3 regions of the Paenibacillus sp. FSL R7-277 genome follow, and region 3 is predicted to be linked to each of the others. Evidence: predicted binding sites of a transcription regulator. Region 3 holds the regulator's gene; each other region holds the start of a gene.

Region 1 (7,028 bases), on a different contig from region 3:
CTTGATAACGTTCGGATCATTCCACTTCGCTTCACCGGTAGCGAACTTCGCGGTCACATCCGGTCCGGCATAACGGGACCAGAGATGGTTGGCCAGCATCAGCGGTACCCAGCCTGCTTTGGAGGCACCGGCCATCGGCACTTTACCATCCGCTTTAATATCGGCCAGCTGCTGCTCCAGTTCAGCGAAGGTTGTCGGAGCCTTCCAGCCCTTGCTGGTATAGTATTCTTTATTATAGAAGAAGCCTTCTCCGGAGCCGCCGATCGGCAGACCGTAAATCTTACCTTCATAGGTGAACGGGTCCAGATTAGAGAACTTGTCTTTGATGCCTAATTCATCAAGGATCGGGGTCAGGTCCAGCAGCTTGCCTTCTTTGGCATAGATCTTGGAGTCCGGGCTACCGAACAGGTCGAAGATCTCCGGAGGGTTACCGGCCGCCATTTCACCGCGCAGCTTCTCCTTACGGTTCACATCCGAATCTACTCCATCAAGCTTGAAGGTCAGTCCAGGCACATCCGCCTGCACCTTGCCCACCACATCCTCCAGAATAGCCAGTCGTTTCTGTTTGTCCGCTCCAACCTGGGTATGACGGATCGTCATTTCAAAAGGCTCAGCATTAGCCGGTTCTTCCGTTGCGGCAGCATTGGTAGCAGCAGCTTCATTCGTTGCAGCAGGCTCTTTGGTGGCAGCAGCATTGTTATTCTTGTTGCCTCCACAGCCAGCCAGCAGCGCCGAGCTAACGAACATCAGGGACAACAGCAGTGTTAGACTTTTTCTCATTACGGGTGACCCTCCCTATTTCATGATTTCCCTTACAACTCTAATTATAGAAAATCACATTTGTAATCGTAAGGTTAAGATTTATCTTCAATAGGGATAAAATCCTCTAATGGAAGCGGATTCAGTTAGGTTTCCTGACATAGAAAAAAAGCGAAACTCCTCAGAATAGAAGCTCCGCTTTCGAAATTATTATATGCAATTAGACCAATGCGGTCTGCATACGACCCTCTTCAATCAGCCGGTACGCACGCTGCACTTCTTCATCGGAAGGTGACTCTACCCCTTCAAGCTCATAGGGACGGCCAAGCTCCTTCCATTTGTAGATGCCCATTACGTGATAAGGCAGGATTTCGAACTTCTCAACTCCATTAAGTGTGCCAATGAACCGTCCAAGATTCTGTAAATCCTCTTCCTTGTTGTGAATGCCTGGAACATAGACATGGCGAATCCACATTTTACGGTTATTATCGGATAACCAGCGGGCCAGCTTCAAGGTACGGTCGTTGGACTTACCGGTCAGCTTGATATGCGCTTCATCATCAATATGCTTCAGATCCAAGAGTACCAGGTCGGTAACATCCAGCAGGTCGCTGATTTTCGATCCATCATTATAGCCGTTGGTATCAAGCGTGGTATGCAGATTCCAGCGTTTCTTCACCTCGGTGAACAGTTGCTTCACGAAATGCGCCTGGAGGGTTGGTTCACCGCCGGATACGGTCAGGCCGCCGCCGGACGTTTTATAATAATTCAGGTAAGGCTCAATTTCCGCCAGTACTTCCTCGACGGTCATTTCCTTGCCTTCATTGAGTTCCCATGTATCCGGGTTGTGGCAGTATTGACACTTGAGCAGGCAGCCCTGCATAAAAAGCACGAAGCGGATACCCGGGCCATCCACCGTTCCAAACGTCTCCAAAGAGTGGATATGTCCTTTAAGCATGAGATGTCATCCTTTCGAAAAAAAACTTAAAATTTTAACCACTTTCAGACAAGAGTGTACCGCCCTCTTGCAAGGGCGGCAGCTCTTTGATTGGTTTCAGTTCTTGTAGAACAAGAATGCTTCTTACATGGAATCGTGGAATGTACGGTTGATAACATCCATCTGTTGTTCACGGGTCAGCTTGATGAAGTTAACAGCATAGCCGGATACGCGAATGGTCAACTGTGGATAGTTCTCTGGGTGATCCATAGCGTCAAGCAGCTGCTCACGGTTAAATACGTTAACGTTCAAGTGCTGAGCGTTATTGTGGAAATATCCGTCCATCATGAAGACCAGGTTGGACTTACGGGAATCTTCGTCTTTACCTAGCGCCTTAGGAACGATGGAGAAGGTATTCGAGATACCATCCTGTGCATCGGAGTAAGGAAGTTTGGCAACAGAGTTCAGGGATGCCAGGGCGCCCTTCTTGTCGCGTCCGTGCATTGGGTTAGCACCAGGAGCGAATGGTTCGCCTTTTTTACGTCCGTCAGGAGTAGTACCAGTCTTTTTACCATAGACAACGTTCGAAGTGATAGTCAGTACCGATTGAGTCGGTACAGCATCACGATACGTTTTGTTTTTGCGGATCATCGACATGAAGGTTTCAACCAGCTCAACAGCAATGCCGTCAACAGCGTCGTCGTTGTTACCGTAGCAAGGGAATTCACCCTCAGTTTCAAAGTCGATAGCAATACCTTCTTCGTTGCGGATTGGCTTAACCTTAGCGTATTTGATTGCGCTCAGGGAGTCAGCAGCAACGGACAGTCCGGCAATACCGCAAGCCATAGTACGCAGAATGTCGCGGTCATGCAGCGCCATTTCGATACGTTCGTAGGAATATTTGTCATGCATATAGTGAATGATGTTCAGCGTATTGACATAAGTCTTAGCCAGCCATTCCATCATTGGTTTGAAGCGTTTCATTACTTCATCATAATCCAGGTATTCAGAAGTGATCGCAGGATATTCAGGACCTACCTGAGCACCGGATTTCTCATCTTTACCGCCATTGATCGCATACAGCAGAGCCTTAGCCAGGTTGGCACGGGCACCGAAGAACTGCATTTGCTTACCGATACGCATTGGGGATACGCAGCAGGCAATTGCATAATCTTCACCCCAGTATGGACGCATTACATCATCGTTCTCATATTGAATAGCGCTGGTCTCAATAGATACCTTAGCACAATATTTCTTAAAGCCTTCAGGAAGCTTCTCGGACCACAGTACAGTCAGGTTTGGTTCTGGAGCCGGTCCCAGATTGTACAGGGTATGCAGGAAGCGGAAGCTGTTCTTGGTTACGCGGGTTGTACCATCTTCAGCCATACCACCGATGGATTCTGTAACCCAAGTTGGGTCGCCGGAGAACAGGTCGTTATAGTCAGGCGTACGCAGGAATTTCACGATACGCAGCTTCATTACGAAATGGTCAACGATTTCTTGAGCTTGCTCTTCTGTCAGAGTACCTTCTTCAAAGTCACGTTGAACATAGATGTCGAGGAAGGAAGATACGCGTCCAAGGGACATAGCCGCACCATTCTGTTCTTTAACAGCTGCCAGATAACCGAAGTATACCCATTGTGTAGCTTCTTTGAAGTTCGTAGCCGGTTTGGAAATATCCATACCATGAGCTGCAGCCATTTGTTTCAGTTCGCCCAGAGCACGCATTTGCTCGGACAGCTCTTCACGCAGACGGATAACATCTTCTGTCATGGAGTCAACTTCAAGCTCAGCCAGTTGCTGCTTCTTGTCTTTAATCAGGAAATCAATACCATACAGAGCAATACGGCGATAGTCGCCGATGATACGTCCGCGGCCATAAGCATCAGGAAGGCCTGTGATTACGCCGGATTTACGCACAGCTCTCATATCTGGTGTATATGCATCAAATACGCCTTGGTTATGCGTTTTGCGGATGTTCGTGAACATGTCAACGATATTCTGCGGAAGCTCGAAGCCGTATGCCTTAGTAGCATCGATCATCATCTTGATACCGCCGAACGGCTGAATGGAACGTCTGAAAGGAGCGTCAGTCTGAACGCCGACAATCTGTTCCTTATCCTTGTCAATGTAGCCAGGAGCGTGGGAAGTGATGGTGGAGACAGTATCGAGGGATACATCCCATACGCCGCCTCTTTCTCTTTCTTCCTTGCTCAGCTGGGAGATAATCTTCCACAGTTCAGTTGTATTGCTGGTAGGTCCAACCAGGAAATCTTCAGTTCCTTCATAAGGCTTGATGTTCTTTGCAATAAAGTTGTTAACGTCAACTTTCTTGGCCCAGACACCTTTTGTGAAATTTCTCCAACCCGATTTTGCTTCTAATACTTCTTTTTCAATCACCGACATGCTAAATCCCTCCATTTATATTTATTATATTTGTAGAGATCGCGGGCTTGAAGGTTAATCCCGTGTCTCGTGATCCCGAGGCTAATAGTTGTTATAAAATTCACAATCACATCTTCATAACGGGGATCGTTGTCTATATAAACATTTTAGTTTATTTTCTGAAAAAGGACTGTGACAAATATCACTCTTTCGGTGATATTTGTCACTTCCATCCAGTCCCATATTAACCTTTAACCTTATTCTTTGCCAGGCAACCGTTAATTAGTTATCGAATTTTCCGTAGAATGCGTTGCGGTATACATCAGCAAGCTCGGATACCAGCGGCATTTTAGGATTGGCAGTAGTACATTGGTCTTCAAATGCACGGTCAGCCAGATAGTCTACACGGGATTCGAAGTCCTTAGGATCGAAACCAAGAGCCGAGAAGGATTCTTCGATACCGAGTTTTTTGTTCATGTCGCGGATTGCATTGATCAGGCTGGTTACGCCTTCTTCGGTAGTGCGTGCAGGCAATCCCAGAATACGGGCGATTTCTGCGTACCGTTCGTCAGCTACAAAGTGCGAATATTTAGGGAACGAAGCGAACTTCGTAGGTTTCTTGGCATTGTAACGGATAACATGCGGCATCAGGATCGCATTGGTACGGCCGTGTGCGGTGTGATACTGTCCGCCCCATTTGTGTGCCAAGCTGTGGTTAATCCCCAGGAATGCGTTGGCAAAGGCCATACCGGCAAGCGTCGAAGCATTGTGCATTTTCTCACGGGCCAGCTTGTCACCTTGCAGTGCGGATTTCTCCAGCCACTGGAACACCAGTTGGATGGCTTTGATTGCCAGACCATCGGTATAGTCACTGGCCATTACAGATACATAAGCTTCGATAGCATGTGTCAATACGTCCATTCCTGTATCGGCAACTGCAGTCTTAGGCAAGCTGTAGACAAACTCAGGGTCAATAATTGCTACGTCTGGAGTCAGCTCATAGTCAGCGAGCGGATACTTGGTATTATTGCCTGTTGTCTTGTCTGTGATAACTGCGAACGATGTTACTTCAGAACCTGTACCCGAAGTGGTTGGAATGGCAACGAATTTCGCTTTGTTGCCGAGCTTAGGGAATTTGTATACCCGTTTGCGGATATCCATGAACTTCTGTTTCAGGCCGTTGAAGTCTGCATCCGGATGTTCGTAGAACAGCCACATGCCCTTGGCAGCATCCATTGGGGAACCACCGCCGAGTGCGATGATGCAGTCCGGCTGGAATCTGTTCATCATAGCTGTACCTTTTTCTACAGTAGTAGTCGATGGATCCGGTTCAACTTCCGAGAACACTTCGATCGCTACAGGAGTCTGGCGCTGACGCAGATAGTGCTCAACTCTTTCAACATACCCCAGTTTAACCATTACAGGGTCAGTGATGATAGCAACGCGTGTGATGTCAGGCATTTTGGCCAGGTACTGAGTGGCTCCCTTTTCGAAGTAAATCTTGTCAGGTACTTTAAACCATTGCATATTCACGGTACGACGATTCACCCTTTTCACGTTGATCAGATTGATTGCAGTGACGTTCTGCGATACCGAGTTGCGTCCGTAAGATCCGCAGCCCAGTGTCAATGAAGGGATATTAGTGTTGTAAATGTCGCCGATTGCGCCGTGAGTCGATGGCGAGTTGACGAGAATACGTCCGGTCTGCAGACGGTTGGAGAACTTCATGATTACTTCTTCGTTGTTGGAATGGATAGCCGAGCTGTGGCCCATGCCGCCAAATTCAACGATTTGAGCTGCGCGTTCGATACCCTGGTCAGCATTCTTCACCTTGTAGCAAGCCAGAACCGGGCTCAGCTTCTCAGCGGACAATGGATATTTAGTACCTACACCTTCAAGCTCAGCTACCAGGATCTTCGTTCCGGCAGGAACCTGAATGCCGCACATTTCAGCGATCTTCACAGCGGATTGGCCAACGATAGCCGGGTTAACTGCACATTTCTCTACGTTCATTGCGCCGCTGGTCAGCTTAGCTGCTTCTTCTTTGTTCACAAAGTAACAGCCGTTTGCAATCATTTTCTTTTTCACTTGATCGAAGATGGCTTCTTCAATGATAACTGCCTGCTCGGAAGCACAGATCATACCATTATCAAAAGTCTTCGACAGGATAAGGTCTGTTACAGCCTGATCAATATCAGCACTCTTCTCGATGAAAGCAGGCACGTTACCAGGACCTACGCCGAGTGCCGGTTTGCCGCAGCTGTAAGCTGCCTTGACCATTGCCGATCCGCCGGTTGCCAGAATCAGTGCAACGTCCGGATTGTTCATCAGTGCGTTTGTTTTGTCCATCGTAGGAAGCTCAATCCATTGGATGAAGTTCTCAGGTGCGCCTGCTGCTACGCCTGCATCATGCAGAATTTTGGCTGCTGCCGCACTGCACTCTTGCGCTGACGGGTGGAAACCGAATATAATAGGGTTACGTGTCTTAGCGGAAATCAAAGCTTTAAACATCGTGGTGGATGTTGGATTGGTTACCGGTGTGATACCCATAATGATTCCGACTGGTTCAGCAATCTTCTGGAAGCTGTCATAAGCGTTATCCTCAATAACGCCTACAGTCTTGTCGTACTTAATACCGTGCCAGATATATTCAGTGGAGAAGATGTTCTTTGTAATTTTGTCTTCGTATACTCCGCGTCCTGTTTCTTCAACAGCCAGTTTTGCCAGGTACATATGCTTGTCGAGTCCGGCCAGCGCCATTGCATGAACGATTGTGTTTGTCTGCTCTTGATCCAGGCCCATGAACGCTTCGTGGGCTTTCTTTGCTTTATCCACCAAAACCTGAATATACTCTTCAGCGGTGGTTTGTTTCACTTGGGCGGCGACTTCGTTTTTAACTGCCATCTCCCTCGTCCTCCTGTCAATTTTTAGGTTGTTTCTTTCTATA
Region 2 (7,028 bases), on a different contig from region 3:
AACAGCGTCAAGGCATTCATCGCCAAAGCGCCGACAATCAGGCGGTTCACTCCTACCTTATGATACAACGAACCGCCCAGCAGCTGACCGGCAATCCCGCCAAGTGACTGCACCAGCAGCACGATTCCCGCGTCTTTCATACTGCGTCCCAGTTCATCGAATACATACATTGTAACCAGCGGCCACATCAGTGCACTGCCGGTAGCATTAATCAGACTGGCAATCAAGAATACTTTAATTTCCTTCGGATAGGCCTGCATGAATCTCATATCTTGTCTGTCATCCCCTGTAACATAGCTGTCATTAATCCATCCAGTATCATCCCAAAACAGGGGGCGGGGCAAGCATGTGCGTTAATGCTGTATCGCGGGAAACCGGGATATAATTTGTGATATTTATATTCTATAACCCGCTCTTTCACACGTAAACAAAAATACCTTGCCGGCACTGATTCGTTCCCCGGAAGCCGGGGTAATGATCCATATGAAACACTCCCTATTTTATTCACCGTGAGATCCGATTTCGTTCCCCCGAATCGGATTGCACGGTGAATTTTGTTTTGTCCGGAGGATGATCCTGCTGTACCTATACCAAACAAGTAGAAACGGCTTTGCCGTCCTTTTACAGGACGGTACCGTTTCAGCGAGAAAGATAAGGATAATTATAACGCGAAGCATATAAATTCTTATCTTTATACAAAAACACTCCCTGTCTCTACGAATCCCTTGAAGCAGGGTGCCGAGAAGCAGGAAGTGCTAGGCCAAGCTATGTTACAGTCCGGCGATGTGATTCACACCGGGTCAAGTCCGTATTCATTAAGCGTGTTTCTTCAAGCCCGCAGCAGGCACGCCTGCGGCTGGGCTCACAGCACCCGGCTCCTTGCGCAGATAGGCCATCCAGTACGCAGCAGCCACGAAGATCGCGCCGCCCGTCAGATTGCCCAGCCAGACCGGAACGAAGTTGGCCGCATACTGGCCCCAGGTGAAATGTCCTTCGAAGATCGCAGCAGGGATAAGGAACATGTTAGCTACAACGTGCTGGAAGCCGATGGCCACGAACGCCATGGTCGGAAACCAGATACCGAGGATTTTGCCGCTGAAATTGTCTGCCCCGTACGACAGCCATACCGCCAGCGCTACCAGCCAGTTACAGCCGATCCCGGAGATAAAAGCCTGCAGGAACGTAGCATCGATCTTATGCTCCGCCATACTTACCAGCTTCTCCAGATACACGCCATCTGATGTAAGGCCAACGATGTGACCGAAGAAATAAGCGACGAACAAGGCGCCTGCCAGGTTGCTGAGCGTGATCAGCACCAGGTTCTTCATGACTTCCCAGAACGAAATCTTCTTCGCCATAAAAGCCAGCGGCACCGCCATCATATTGCCCGTAAGCAGTTCGCCTCCGGCAAGCAGCACCAGCACCAGTCCAACCGGGAACACCGCAGCCCCGATGAAGTTAGCAATGGACCCCCACTCGGCGGGTGCACCGGCAATGACACGAATATCCAGCAAAAATCCGAGCGCGATAAACGCTCCTCCCAGGAAACCGAGAATGAGTACAGTGCTGAGCGGATTATGCGCCTTCTTAATTCCGTTCTCTACCGTCACTTCAGCGATTCCCTGCGGTTTGTTATAAGCCATGATTCCTATCCCCTTCGAATTACTTAAAATTTGTTCCTTTATGCCATTGTAACGTGATCCCAATCACATTTACGTGATAAAAGTCACTATCATAAAAACCACGTGAAAGTTTTCACTGACATGTCAAATTTACCATAAAAGCGGGCTGTACAGAAAATTTTTTTCATTCCCGGCTGCCATTGCATCGAGAGTTCACAAAAAAAGAGCCCTGAATGGGCTCCGGCAAAATGTTCAGCTCTTATACGTGTACAGGTTCTTTGACGGCAGCCAGCTTCGGCAGAGCCTGAAGGCCTGCGGTGTTCAGGAAGTTCCAAGGCTTGTTGTAATGCGGCTGGAAGAAGAAGTCGATGAAGGCCAGCTGGTCCACGGTCATCTTATTCTGGATGCAGACCGATACGGTATTGATCGACTGCGTGAGATCCATCTTGGACATAATCTGCGCGCCCAGAATGCGGCGGGTGGCACGGTCAAAGACCACTTTTACCTGAACCTGCTCGAAGGTCGGCATGAACTCCGGACGGTAGTTGTCGATCAGCATCACGCTCTCCGTGTCCATTCCCTCGGCTGCAGCAGCCTCTTCAGTCAGTCCGGTTCCGGCAATATTGTCCTCATAGATCTTGATGCCCGATGTGCCTTGCGTACCCATGTAAGGGATCGTGTTCGAGACCAGATTGCGGGCAACCAGCGTTCCCATACGCACTGCGTTGGTGGCCAGCGGGATATACGCGTGTTTACCAGTCGGATTGTAATGAATCGCGCAGCTGTCACCGGCAGCATAGACATCCGGCAGGCTGGTCTGCATATAATCGTTAACCATAATCGCGCCGTTCGGCAGCATATCCACTTGGCCCTTCAGCAGCTCGGTATTCGGACGGAAGCCGATGCAGAGAATAACCAGATCCGTCTCATGTTCACCCTTGCTCGTAATCACCTTGGTCACTCTGCCGTTCTCACCTGCGAAGGAGGCGACCTTCTCGCCCAGCGCCAGCTTAATGCCGTGATCCTCAAGCGACTGCTGGATCGGTGCGGTGAACTCTTCATCAAGATATTTGCTCAGGATGCGGTCTTCCCCATCAATCAGCGTAACTTCCTTGCCATTCATCTGAAAAGCCTCTACCAGCTCGACCCCGATATAACCGGCGCCGACCACAGTAATTCTGTTCACCTTCTGTGCTTCTTCGATAATGGTGTTGGAATGATTGTAGTTCTTCGAGAGCAGGATGCCCTCCATCTCTATTCCTTCAAGCTTAGGCACAATCGGCCATGAGCCTGTTGTCATAATGAGTTTGTCATAAGTATCTTCCATTTCCTCACCGGTCACGAGGTTGCGGGCTTTTAGGGTTTTGCGGGCGGTGTCCACGTTGATTACCTCATGACGCATCTTCGTCTGCACACCCAGGGCGGCAAGTTGTTCCGGGGAGGAATAGAATAGTCCCTGCGGGTCCTTGACCACACCGCCAACGTATAAGGCAATGCCGCAAGACAGGAATGAGATATTATCGTTGCGCTCATACACCGTAATCTGGGCATCCGGGTATAACTGTGCGGTATTTACAATGGCGGCCGTTCCGGCGTGGGTACATCCAATAACTGCTACTTTCATAATTTCTTCCTCCTCCAAGTTGAAAAGCTTATTTAGTAGGGCTTGTGATTGCGTCTGTAAAAAAGTGCTGTACTGACTGCGTTTATACAACTTTACATTTGTGATTGTTTTCACTTTATACACTGATTATATTGTGATATTTATCACATTGCAAGAGTTATTGTGATTTTTCTCACATTGTTCACAATTTCAAATTTTAATAACTTTGGAGTTTCACCGCATCATCCACTCCATTTGTACCGCCGCTGCACTCTTCAACCTTGGCTTAGTTTCCCCCGGAGGAGGGGCATTATGTCTGCCAGGAGCAGGAAACAGCAGGAGGAGCACAAGGGGCAGCCAGGCAGAACCGCAGCCCTGGTTTTTCGATTACATTTGCTCCGTATCCGCCGCCCCAGCCCCAATGTAATCGGTTTTTCGATTACATTTGCTCCGTATCCGCCGCCCCAGCCCCAACTGTAATCGGTTTTTCGATTACATTTACTCCGTATCCGCTGCTCCATCCCAATGTAATCGGTTTTCCGATTACATTTGCTCCGTATCCGCCGCGCCAGCCCATTGTAATCGGTTTTCCGATTACATTTGCTCCGTGTCCGCTGCTCCATCCCATTGTAATCGGTTTTTCGATTACAATGTGGTCACTGACCCTCGCGGCTGCACAATGTATTCGCTTTTTCGCATACAAAAAAGCCTCACTCCCGCAGCATACCTGCGATAAAGTAAGGCCAAGCTATACTCATTGTTATTTGCTAATCGCTACTCGCTATACAGCCCTATGATCCTATGCTGCTGGTAGTCACACGATCGGAAGTATCTTATTCCAGACCCGAAATCACGCCATCCTCATCCACCAGCAGGCTTTCTGCTGCGGGCTTGGCGGGGAGACCCGGCATCGTGACCATGTTCCCGGTGATCACAACAGCGAATCCCGCCCCGAGGGACAGGGTGATGTCCCGGACGCCCATGGTGAAGCCTTCCGGGGCTCCGAGCAGCCGGGGCTGATCCGAGAAGGAATACGGGGTTTTGGCCATGCAGACCTGAAGATGGTGCAGGCCCAGCCGGTCAATGACAGCGAGACTGCGCTTGGCTGCCGGAGAGAAGGCTACTCCCGCACCACGGTAGATCTCCGTGACGATGCGGTTGATTTTGGACGGGATATCAAGATGGTCTTCATACAGCGGCGCATAATTCACAGGCTCTTCCCGGTCCAGCAGCTTCATCAGCTCCTTCGCCAGCTCCTGTCCGCCCGCGCTTCCCTCAGCCCATACCTTGGATACGGCAGCAGGTACACCCAGCCGCCCGCAGGCTTCCAGCACCTCATTCACTTCAGCAGGGGCATCCCCTTCAAAATGATTCAGCGCCACCAGCACAGGCACACCGAACTTGCGCAGGTTCTCAATATGCCGCTCCATATTGGACATTCCGGAGAGCAGCGCCGGCAGGTTGCCCTCATACAGCTCTTCCTTGCGGACGCCGCCGTTGTATTTTAGCGACTTCACCGTAACCACCAGAACAGCAGCCGAAGGTGCCAGCCCGGCCTGGCGGCATTTGATGTCCATGAATTTCTCCGCGCCCAGGTCCGCGCCGAAGCCTGCCTCGGTCACCACCACATCGCCCAGCTTCAGCGCGTAGCGGGTTCCGATCACACTGCTGCAGCCGTGGGCAATATTGGCGAACGGGCCGCCATGTACAATGACCGGTGTTCCTTCCAGCGTCTGCACCAGATTCGGCTTCACCGCCTCCTTCAGCAGCGCAGTCATCGCCTCTACGGCTCCTATGGCCTGTGCCGTTACCGGCTGACCCGCATGGTCATACCCGATCAGAATGCGGCTGAGCCGCTGCTTCAGATCCGCAAGGTCGCTGCACAGGCAGAGCACGGCCATAATCTCGGAGGCTGTTGTGATCTGGAAGCCGCTCTCCCGCACAGTTCCATTGCCGTCGCCAATGCCGGTCACGATATTCCGCAGGCTGCGGTCATTCATATCCATAACCCTTTTCCAGACGATCCGCTGCGGATCAAGCCCCAGGCTGTTGCCCTGGAACATATGATTGTCGATCATCGCCGAGAGCAGGTTATGCGCTGACGTCACCGCATGGATATCCCCCGTGAAATGCAGGTTAATCTCATCTGCCGGAACAATCTGCGCCTTGCCGCCTCCGGTTGCTCCGCCCTTCATCCCCAGACAGGGACCAAGCGAGGGTTCACGCAGCGCTGCTACCGTGCGTACACCCGCTGCATTCATCGCCTGGGCGAGCCCGATCGTCGTCAGCGTCTTACCTTCACCTGCCGGTGTAGGATTCATTGCGGTAACCAGAACCAGCTTGCCGTCCGGTTTGTGCTTCAGCTCTGCCCAGAGCGAGGGCGCCAGCTTACTTTTATATTTGCCGTACAGTTCCAGATGCTCCTCCTTGATCCCCGCTGCCGATGCTACCTCTGTAATTAACCTCATGCCGTTATGTAACCCTCCTGCCGTTATTATCCTGCATTCTTGCTTCCTGTATGCGATTCATGTAGTCAGGCGAAGCATTTCTCTTCAAAGAATACAGGGTCTCTGAAAAGATTCAAGGATAATTTTCATAAAGGGTGAAACTTAATTGTATAGAAAACTCCCGGACCGGGCGCATCTGCACCACTATCCGGGAGAACACGTATTGCCTGGCTCCAGCCTTCAGAGCGGATGATTTCAGCCTCATTTCAGCAGGGATTCGATAAGTCCCTTCATGCTCTCCGGTGATTCCTTCGGCTCGACACGGGCCACTACATTGCCGCTGCGGTCCACCAGAAACTTCGTGAAGTTCCACTGGATATCACTGCTCTCGCCGTCACCCGGCTGCTGGCCCTTCAAATATTGAAACAGCAGGCTCGCCTCCGGACCATTCACATCGACCTTGGCGAACACCGGGAACGTAACCCCATAGTTAATCTGGCAAAAGGACTCCGCTTCCTCGCTTGTGCCCGGCTCCTGACCGGCGAACTGGTTACACGGAAAGCCCAGCACCACCAGCCCCTGGTCCCCGTACTGCTCGTACAGCTTCTGCAAATCCCCGTATTGCGGGGTCAGTCCGCACTTGCTGGCGGTATTGGCGATCAGCAGCACCTTGCCCTCATAGTCCTTAAACGGCACTTCTGTACCCGAAGGCTTCACTCCGGCAAAACTATAAATTGACATCTCTGCTTCGCTTCCTTTCGGCTGTATGCCCAGTTCTTAAGTGCGCTTTATATAAGTAACCTCTTCATTTTACCCTATTCGCAGCCAAAACCAAATTCCGGCGGCAAAGGCTACGCCCTGCGCTGCAGCCCGCAGGCTTCGGCGATAAGCCGGATGGACTGCAGCTTGTCCCTGAACTCATGGATATGCGAAGAAATCATCAGCTCCCCGCAGCGGTATTCCTCCGCCAGCAGCTGAAGCTGCTCCCTGACTTCAGCAGGCGAGCCTATGACCATCCGCTTCCGGTTATCCTTAATGGTGAAACGATCGTAAGGGGTATATGTATAGTTCAGTGCAGTCTCTACGGACGGGGTCGGGGAAGAGAGGTGTTCCCTCTCCAGGCTAACCAGTGAGAGATCCATACTGGCAGCCAGCCGGTCTGCTTCGGCCGATGTCTCTGCACAGACGGCGAACACCGCAAGCAGCGGCTTCGGCGATGCAGCGGCCACAGATGGCGCGAAGCTGTCCTGGTACTCATGCACCGCTCTCGCTCCCCCATTCCCGGCAATGAACCGGGCGAAGGCATAACCGGTTCCCAGCCGGGCCGAGAGCGCCGCACTCTCCCGGCTGGAGCCC
Region 3 (7,028 bases):
CAAGCATCTCCTTGCGGTTCGTTGCGGCTACCAGCAGGATGCGCGGGGTATCGTTGTTATAAATCCCGTCCATCTCTGTCAGCAGCTGATTGAGGGTCTGATCATATTCACGCTGTTGTCCGCCTTCGCGCTTCCCGCCGATGACGTCGATTTCATCAATGAAAATAATGGCGCTTTGCTTATTCTCCTTGAGTGCGCGTGTGCGGGCATCCTTGAACAAATCGCGTACGCGTCCCGCACCCACACCGACATACATCTCAACGAATTCACTACCCGAGGCAGCTACAAACACGGAGCCCGTATAATGTGCCGCAGCCTTAGCCATCAGCGTCTTTCCTGTTCCCGGAGGACCTGTAAGCAGAATTCCCTTGAGCGGGCGAATCCCGAACTTGCTGATTTCTTCATGCCGGATCAGGAAGTCCAGCGCTTCACGCAGCTCCTGCTTGGCATTGTCCTGTCCGCCGATCTCTTCAAAGGTCAGCTTGGAAGGGCCGTTCTTCTTGCGCTTCTTATCTGCACCTGCATTAACCGTCAGACCGCCGCGGGCATGAGCAATGAACAGGAGCGCGGCAACCATGCCCAGCGCTATGATTACAGGGAAGATATTGATCCCCACAAAAGCCATAAAAATCAGCATGACCGGAACGAATCCGGCTACAACCTCTTTCCAGTACTTAGGCATTGTTCCACACTCCCATCTTGGCTGCTGCACGTGGCAGAATGATAAATTTGCTCTCTGTGCCGTTGCTCAGGCTTACATATACATTATTGTCGTCAATCTCTGTGGTAGCTGTAACCCCGCTGTACTTGCTCTCCTGCTCCTTCAATCCGTCCAGCTTGGCTGGTATCAATGTATACTTCCGGCTCTCCATCGCTTCTGCTACAGAGAACATCGCTTTATCCCAATACTCATCCAGCAGTTCACTCGGCTTCTGTTCCACATCCAGCTTCAGGGTCCGTCCGTCAATAGCAGTGCTGCCTTCTCTTGATACATACTGCACCAGTTCACGTAATTTCGTGCCCGGCTGCAAATCCAGTTTCAAAGTGACCTCATTGCGTTTAATAGTAATATGGGAATCCTTCACTCCCTCGTAGGATGATACCAGCTTCTGCAGCGGCTCCTGCACCGCGAATGTACGGTAGGAATACCAGCCACCAAACAATAATGCAGCAGACAGCAGAGACGTTAGCAGTACAGGCACAAGACGAAGTTTCAAGAAACGTCCTCCTCTCAATAATGACCGAGCACAACTCTATAATAAAGACCAGCCAGCGTGTCTAGCGCCCATCCGAGACGGACATGCTCTTAAGCATGTCTTAGTACAAGTAGTAGTATATCATAGGTGTATATACGATTTTACATAAAGTTGTGAATATATTTAAAATTTTTGATACTAATTTCTGGATGTTTCATGCGCTTATCATTTTTACCCGGTCAATCTTCAGTTTGGAGTCCGCTTGATTTCAGCCATCATAAATTCCGCAAAATCAGTTAATTCGCGCGGTTCATAGCCTTCGGCGACTGCCGCACCGCTATATTCCTTCAGACACCGTCTCAGCAGCCCGTGATAGCGTTCCGGTAAATGCTGCAGCCCCCACTCACCGCCTTCCTTCTTGGAAGAGACATGACCTTCCTGCACATAATAGAGCACCCTGCATAGATTCAGTGTGTAATAGACTGGAGCATTCTCAATTTTCTGCGGCGCATCTTCCACATCCCGGACGATGGAATCCAGATAATATCCCCGGTCTACCGGCGCAAAGGCCTCACGGATCGGTTCCCCGTATAAGATAAACCCGCGATCGTAGACTACTGCAAAATGCGCCGCCAGATCAGCATCCTCAAAGCCGCCGCACAGATAATTCTCATCGGTTCTATACCGCTCTAAATGAGCTTCTGAAAAGTGAAATTCAAATGGCGTAGGATACACATAGTTGTGCAGGTATGTCTTCAGGACGATAGACAGTTCAATTCCGCGCTTATTCGGCAGACTGTCGTGATAAGCTACAATACGACTGGCAAGCCTATGACTAACCTCTGCGGGCAGCTTATCCTGTATGACGATCAGCAGATCAATATCGCTTGAATCCGGTTGAAAACAGCCCATGGCCAGGGAGCCGTGCAGATAAATCCCCGATAGATTATCCCCCAGCTCTTCCTTAAACAAATCAACCGCCTGATCCAAATATGCTAAAACTTCCATATCATCTCTTCCTTCTGTCTTAAGATTTAGCCTAGCATTGGAGAGTTCATGTACATGAATGGTACTGCAATCTGTATATACTGGTGTATGTACACATTGACAACAGAGCAGTAGGGAGCAGCTCCGATCAATGCCTCCCTTTATTAAGTAAGCCACAGATCCACGCCTCTCAAATCCATAAACAGCCTAGCCTATACTCTACTCGTATATAACACGCCAAAAAAGCGGGAGTACAGTATCACTGTATCTCCCGCTTCTAAATATAGTTCAAGCCTGAACGCCCGGCCGCTTAAAGTGACGCTAGCGGTTCGGCAGACTGTACCCCTCACCGATGGCGCTGCCATCCTTGAAGCGGTAAAAATTATAATAGAATCGCCCGTCTTTTTTGTAAAATAGCTGCCAGGCATATTCCCCGTTGTATACACCGGGCAGCAGCCGTTCGATCGTAATGTCCGGCAGCTGGGCGGCTATGATTCCGCGCATTTTCTCTTCTGAGGTGCCATTGCTCAGTTCCTCAGCATACAGGTCGTTGTCGCCTCCGGCAGGCTTGCCCTCCAAGGTGAAACGGACCCACACCATCAGTTCGGTCCCTGCTTCATTTTTACCGGTCAGCACCCAGTAGATCTCATTCTCATTCCAGATAGATTTCTGGGCCTTGGTTACCTCTGTTAGTCCGGCACGCGCCCGGGCCAGCTCCTTGGCCTCACTCCGCTCGTTCCACTGGTCCTTCATAATGTAGGCATAGAACTGGCTTAGTCCGAACAGAAGGAGCAGCACCACGGTAATCCCCAGCCAGATCCATTTTCTCCTCTTCTTCTTCACCACGCTGCTTCCTTTCCCGTTCCCCTGAATTACCGTTTAAGCAGGCTCTCGAACGTCTCCTGTGCTTTGCGGCGGATGGCTTCTTCATCAAGTGTCAGGCATTGTCCATGCTTCACAACCTGCTGGCCGTTCACCCATACATGCTCCACATCCTTGGCACTTGCCGAATATACGGCATGGGAGAGCAGATCGGTATGCGGCAGCAGATGCGGCTGATCAATATCAAGTGCAATAAAGTCGGCCTTCATCCCTGCGGCAAGCCTGCCTACCCCGCTTAGGAAAATAGACTGCGCCCCATACTCCGTCGCCATCAGCAGCGCTTCAGGAGCCGGTACCGCTGTAGGATCACCGCTTACACCCTTGTGGATCAGAGCCGCCAGCCTCATCTCTTCGAACATATCCAGATTATTGTTACTTGCCGCTCCGTCTGTACCCAGGGAAACCTTAACCCCGGCTCGCAGCAGCTCAGGAACACGCGCAACCCCGCTGGCCAGCTTAAGGTTACTGCCGGGGTTATGCGACACGCCAACGTTATAGCGGGCCAGAATCCCAATCTCTTCATCATTCAGATGAACCCCGTGGGCAATGAGCGAAGGACGGGTGAACATCCCGAGCTTCTCCAGATGTGCGACCGGACGCAGTCCGTAGTCGGCCACGTTCTGCTCCACTTCATGGCGCGTCTCGGACATATGGGTGTGCATTGGCAAGTCCAGATCATGGGCAGCCTGCACAAACTTCATGAAAAACTCTGGAGGACAGGTGTACGGGGCGTGCGGTGAGAGCATGGTCGTAATTCTGCCGTCAGCCTTGCCGTGCCAGTTACGGGCAAAAGCAATCGCCTCAGCGAGCTTCGATTGCTGTACCTCTTCCGGGCACAGCCCAATTACGCCGCGCATCAGCACAGCACGAATACCGGACTGCTCGGTCACTTCCGCTACCCGGTCCATATGATCATACATATCGAGGAAGGTGGTTGTGCCGCCCTTCAGCATCTCCAGCACGGACAACGAGGTTCCCCAATATACATCATCACCAGTGAATTTCTCTTCCATCGGCCACATCTTCTCCTGCAGCCAAGTCTGAAGCACCATATCGTCGCCGTATCCGCGCAGCAGTGACATGGCCGTATGCCCATGGGTATTGACCAGACCCGGCATGAACAGCAGACGGCTGCCGTCTACGACCTGAGCGCCATCCTCCACTACCGGCTCAGCTTCACCTATGTAAGTAATCAGATCATTCTCCAGGGTCATATACCCGCTCAGAACCGGCTTGTCACTGCCCGGAACCAGAAAGTGCCCGTTCTTGATTATCGTGATTTTACTGCTCATCTTCAGCCTCATCCTTTCCATCATGCAAATAATAGGCCAAGCTCTGCAGATCTGTGGTGAAATCTGCGGCATGAATCCGGATATTGGCAGGCGTCTTGAGAATAACCGGTGCGAAGTTCAGAATCGCTTCGATACCGGAATCCACAAGAATATCAGCTACGTTCTGGGCTTCGCTGTCAGGCACGGTAATAATCCCGATCCGGATGCCCTGCGAGCGGATGGTACTGCTTAGCTCCTCCATCGGCTGCACAACCAGCGAGTTGATCTGCTGGCCCACCTTCGGCGGGTAGGCATCGAAGATTGCAGTAATCTTCATCGTATCCTTCAAGTAAGCGTTGTAGTTAGACAAGGCATGACCGAGGTTACCGGCTCCAACCAGTGCAACATTAATTTGCTGGTCAAGCTTCAGGATATGGCGGATCTTCTCAATCAGATAAGATACATCATAGCCGATGCCTTTTCTGCCAAAATCACCGAAATAAGCCAAATCCTTACGGATCTGGGCGGGATTTAGGTCAAGCTTCTGGCCCAGCTCCTGAGAAGAGACTGTGGAGATTTCACGTTTTTGGAGATCGTTCAGGAAACGCAGGTACACTGGCAGCCTGCGCACGACGGCCTCCGATATTTTATCCGATTTCATGTATTCTCCTCCTTAAAAGTTTTGTTAGCCTACACTTCATTCCGTACAATTATAGCAACCGTGCCCCGCCGCCTGCCGGAGTGGCAGGACAGGCGGGAACGGATCTTCAGGATAATCATGACTTATTAATAATAGCAATAGCAGATGAATTAGGAAACCCCGCCGTCATCCAGCCATTCGGCAATTCTCGGGACCATCTGCTCGGTGAGCATATGCTCCATCTTGGGACCGGGGAGCGAGTACAGAAAGTACTTTCCGTAATGCGATTCAATCACTCTGGTATCGTACACAATTACGATGCCCCGGTCCTGCGCCGTGCGGACCAGCCGCCCGAAGCCCTGCTTGAAGCGGATGACAGCCTGCGGCACGGACAGCTTCATGAACGGATTCTTCTTCTGTGCCTGAAGCAGCTCTGACTTCGCTTCTGCCAGCGGGTGATTCGGCGGCTGGAACGGCAGTCTGACAATCGCCAGGCAGGTCAATGCTTCTCCCGGGATATCCACCCCTTCCCAGAAGCTGCTGGTACCCAGCAAGACCGAAGCCGGGCTGTCCTGGAAGCGGCGGATCAGCTTGCTCCGGCTGCCGCCTTCCACACCTTGTCCGAGTACCGCGATATCCTGTGAGGCAAGTGCCTCCTTCAGCGGTTCATACACCTGGCGCAGCATCTTGTAGGAGGTGAACAGCACCAGCATCCGCCCCCGTGTTGTTACAGCTGTCTCAGCAAGGGAGTGCACGAGGGTGTCCACAAAGCGGGCATCCCCAATACTCCCCTTGACGCTCGGGAAGTCCCGCGGAATGACCAGGAGAGCCTGCTCACGATACTTGAATGGCGACGGAAGCAGTGCAGTCATCAGACGCCGCTGCTCTGCAGCCTCGCCAAGACCCAGGTTATCAATCATGAACTGGAAGGATTTATCCACGGATAAGGTGGCCGAGGTCAGGATAATGCTCTTCTTCTTATCGAAGAACAGCTCCCTGAGCTGGGTGCTGACATCTACAGGAACAGCATACATTTGCAGCGACTTGCCCTTATAATTACCGCTTCCCTCCAGCCAATACACGATATTCTCATCGTTCAGACTCATGAAGAAGCGGATCTGCTCTCTAATGGATGCCAGATCCTTGAATAACCCGCCGATATCGGTCACAAGACTGTCTGAGGAGGATTGGCTGTCCGTGTCACGCATCTCACTGAGCATTTTGTCGCCCTTGCGGATGATATCGCTCAGACTGAGGTTCAGTGTATTCTCAAGGGCAGCCAGCTCCTCCCAATCCTTCGGCTTCTTGCCCGGCTGCAGGCGTGCCACCAGCTGGCCTGCTTCACCGGCCCCGGCATCGCTGCGCTCAGGCAGCAGGCTGAAGAGCCGGTCGCTGAGCGCATCCCAGGACTCCTTCACCGTCAGCAGATCGGGATAGATCCGGTCGATCACGCCGCTCCATTCGGAAGCCTGCTCACTGCCCGAAGACTGCAGACTCTGACGGAGGGCAGGCAGCTGCCCGCTCCGGCTATCTTTATAGAGTCGGGTGAGGGTATGGGCGAATGTGAAATATTTCATCTGCATGCCAAGATGCTTGCCGGCAATATCCTCCAGATGATGGGCTTCATCAATCACAAGATGGTCGTACGCCGGAAGAAGCTGATGCCCGGCTTTGACATCTGCGAACAGCTTGGAGTGATTGGTGACTACCACATCGGAGATCCCGGCTTCATGCTTGGCCCGGTGGTAATAGCATTTGCGGAACCAGGGACAGGCGCGTCCCAGGCAGGAGTCAGTATCACTGGCTACAGTCTCCCAGAAATCGCCGCCCCGTCCGCTTAAGTTAAGCTCCTCATCATCGCCGGTCGTCGTCTGAGTCAGCCAAACGAGCATTTGCGCAGCGGTGAGCGCTTCTTCCCTTGGACTCGTAAAGTCCTTTTTGTTCATTCTATGTTCGAACTTGCGCAGACACAAATAGTGCCCTCTTCCCTTAAAGATGGAGGCCTTGAACGGGAACGGCACAACGCTGGTTAAGAGCGGAATATCCCGCTCC

Evidence for each region. The regulator Rex, encoded in region 3, represses fermentation and respiration genes when NADH is low (regulators of the CRP and FNR family bind a similar motif). The targets are predictions, from matches to a motif close to TTGTGAAATATTTCACAA.
Region 1: the regulator Rex is predicted to act here: its motif matches at 4,191-4,208, upstream of pflB (formate C-acetyltransferase).
Region 2: the regulator Rex is predicted to act here: its motif matches at 1,744-1,761, upstream of C173_RS15195 (formate/nitrite transporter family protein).

The regions. Positions count from the first base shown of each region.
Region 1 covers NZ_ASPX01000115.1:302,960-309,987, reverse strand. Annotated here, with positions in the region: gene C173_RS29225 (ABC transporter substrate-binding protein) at 1-780, opposite strand, end outside; gene pflA (pyruvate formate-lyase-activating protein) at 980-1,717, opposite strand; gene pflB (formate C-acetyltransferase) at 1,841-4,102, opposite strand; gene adhE (bifunctional acetaldehyde-CoA/alcohol dehydrogenase) at 4,364-6,985, opposite strand.
Region 2 covers NZ_ASPX01000041.1:4,077-11,104, reverse strand. Annotated here, with positions in the region: gene C173_RS15200 (MFS transporter) at 1-269, opposite strand, end outside; gene C173_RS15195 (formate/nitrite transporter family protein) at 816-1,643, opposite strand; gene C173_RS15190 (FAD-dependent oxidoreductase) at 1,882-3,246, opposite strand; gene C173_RS15185 (hypothetical protein) at 3,665-3,928, opposite strand; gene C173_RS15180 (formate--tetrahydrofolate ligase) at 4,059-5,693, opposite strand; gene C173_RS15175 (glutathione peroxidase) at 5,934-6,413, opposite strand; gene C173_RS15170 (LLM class flavin-dependent oxidoreductase) at 6,524-7,028, opposite strand, start outside.
Region 3 covers NZ_ASPX01000064.1:29,401-36,428, forward strand. Annotated here, with positions in the region: gene C173_RS18465 (AAA family ATPase) at 1-682, opposite strand, end outside; gene C173_RS18470 (hypothetical protein) at 675-1,217, opposite strand; gene C173_RS18475 (aminoglycoside adenylyltransferase domain-containing protein) at 1,443-2,204, opposite strand; gene C173_RS18480 (cell wall elongation regulator TseB-like domain-containing protein) at 2,505-3,026, opposite strand; gene C173_RS18485 (amidohydrolase) at 3,056-4,357, opposite strand; gene C173_RS18490 (redox-sensing transcriptional repressor Rex) at 4,347-4,997, opposite strand; gene dinG (ATP-dependent DNA helicase DinG) at 5,147-7,028, opposite strand, start outside.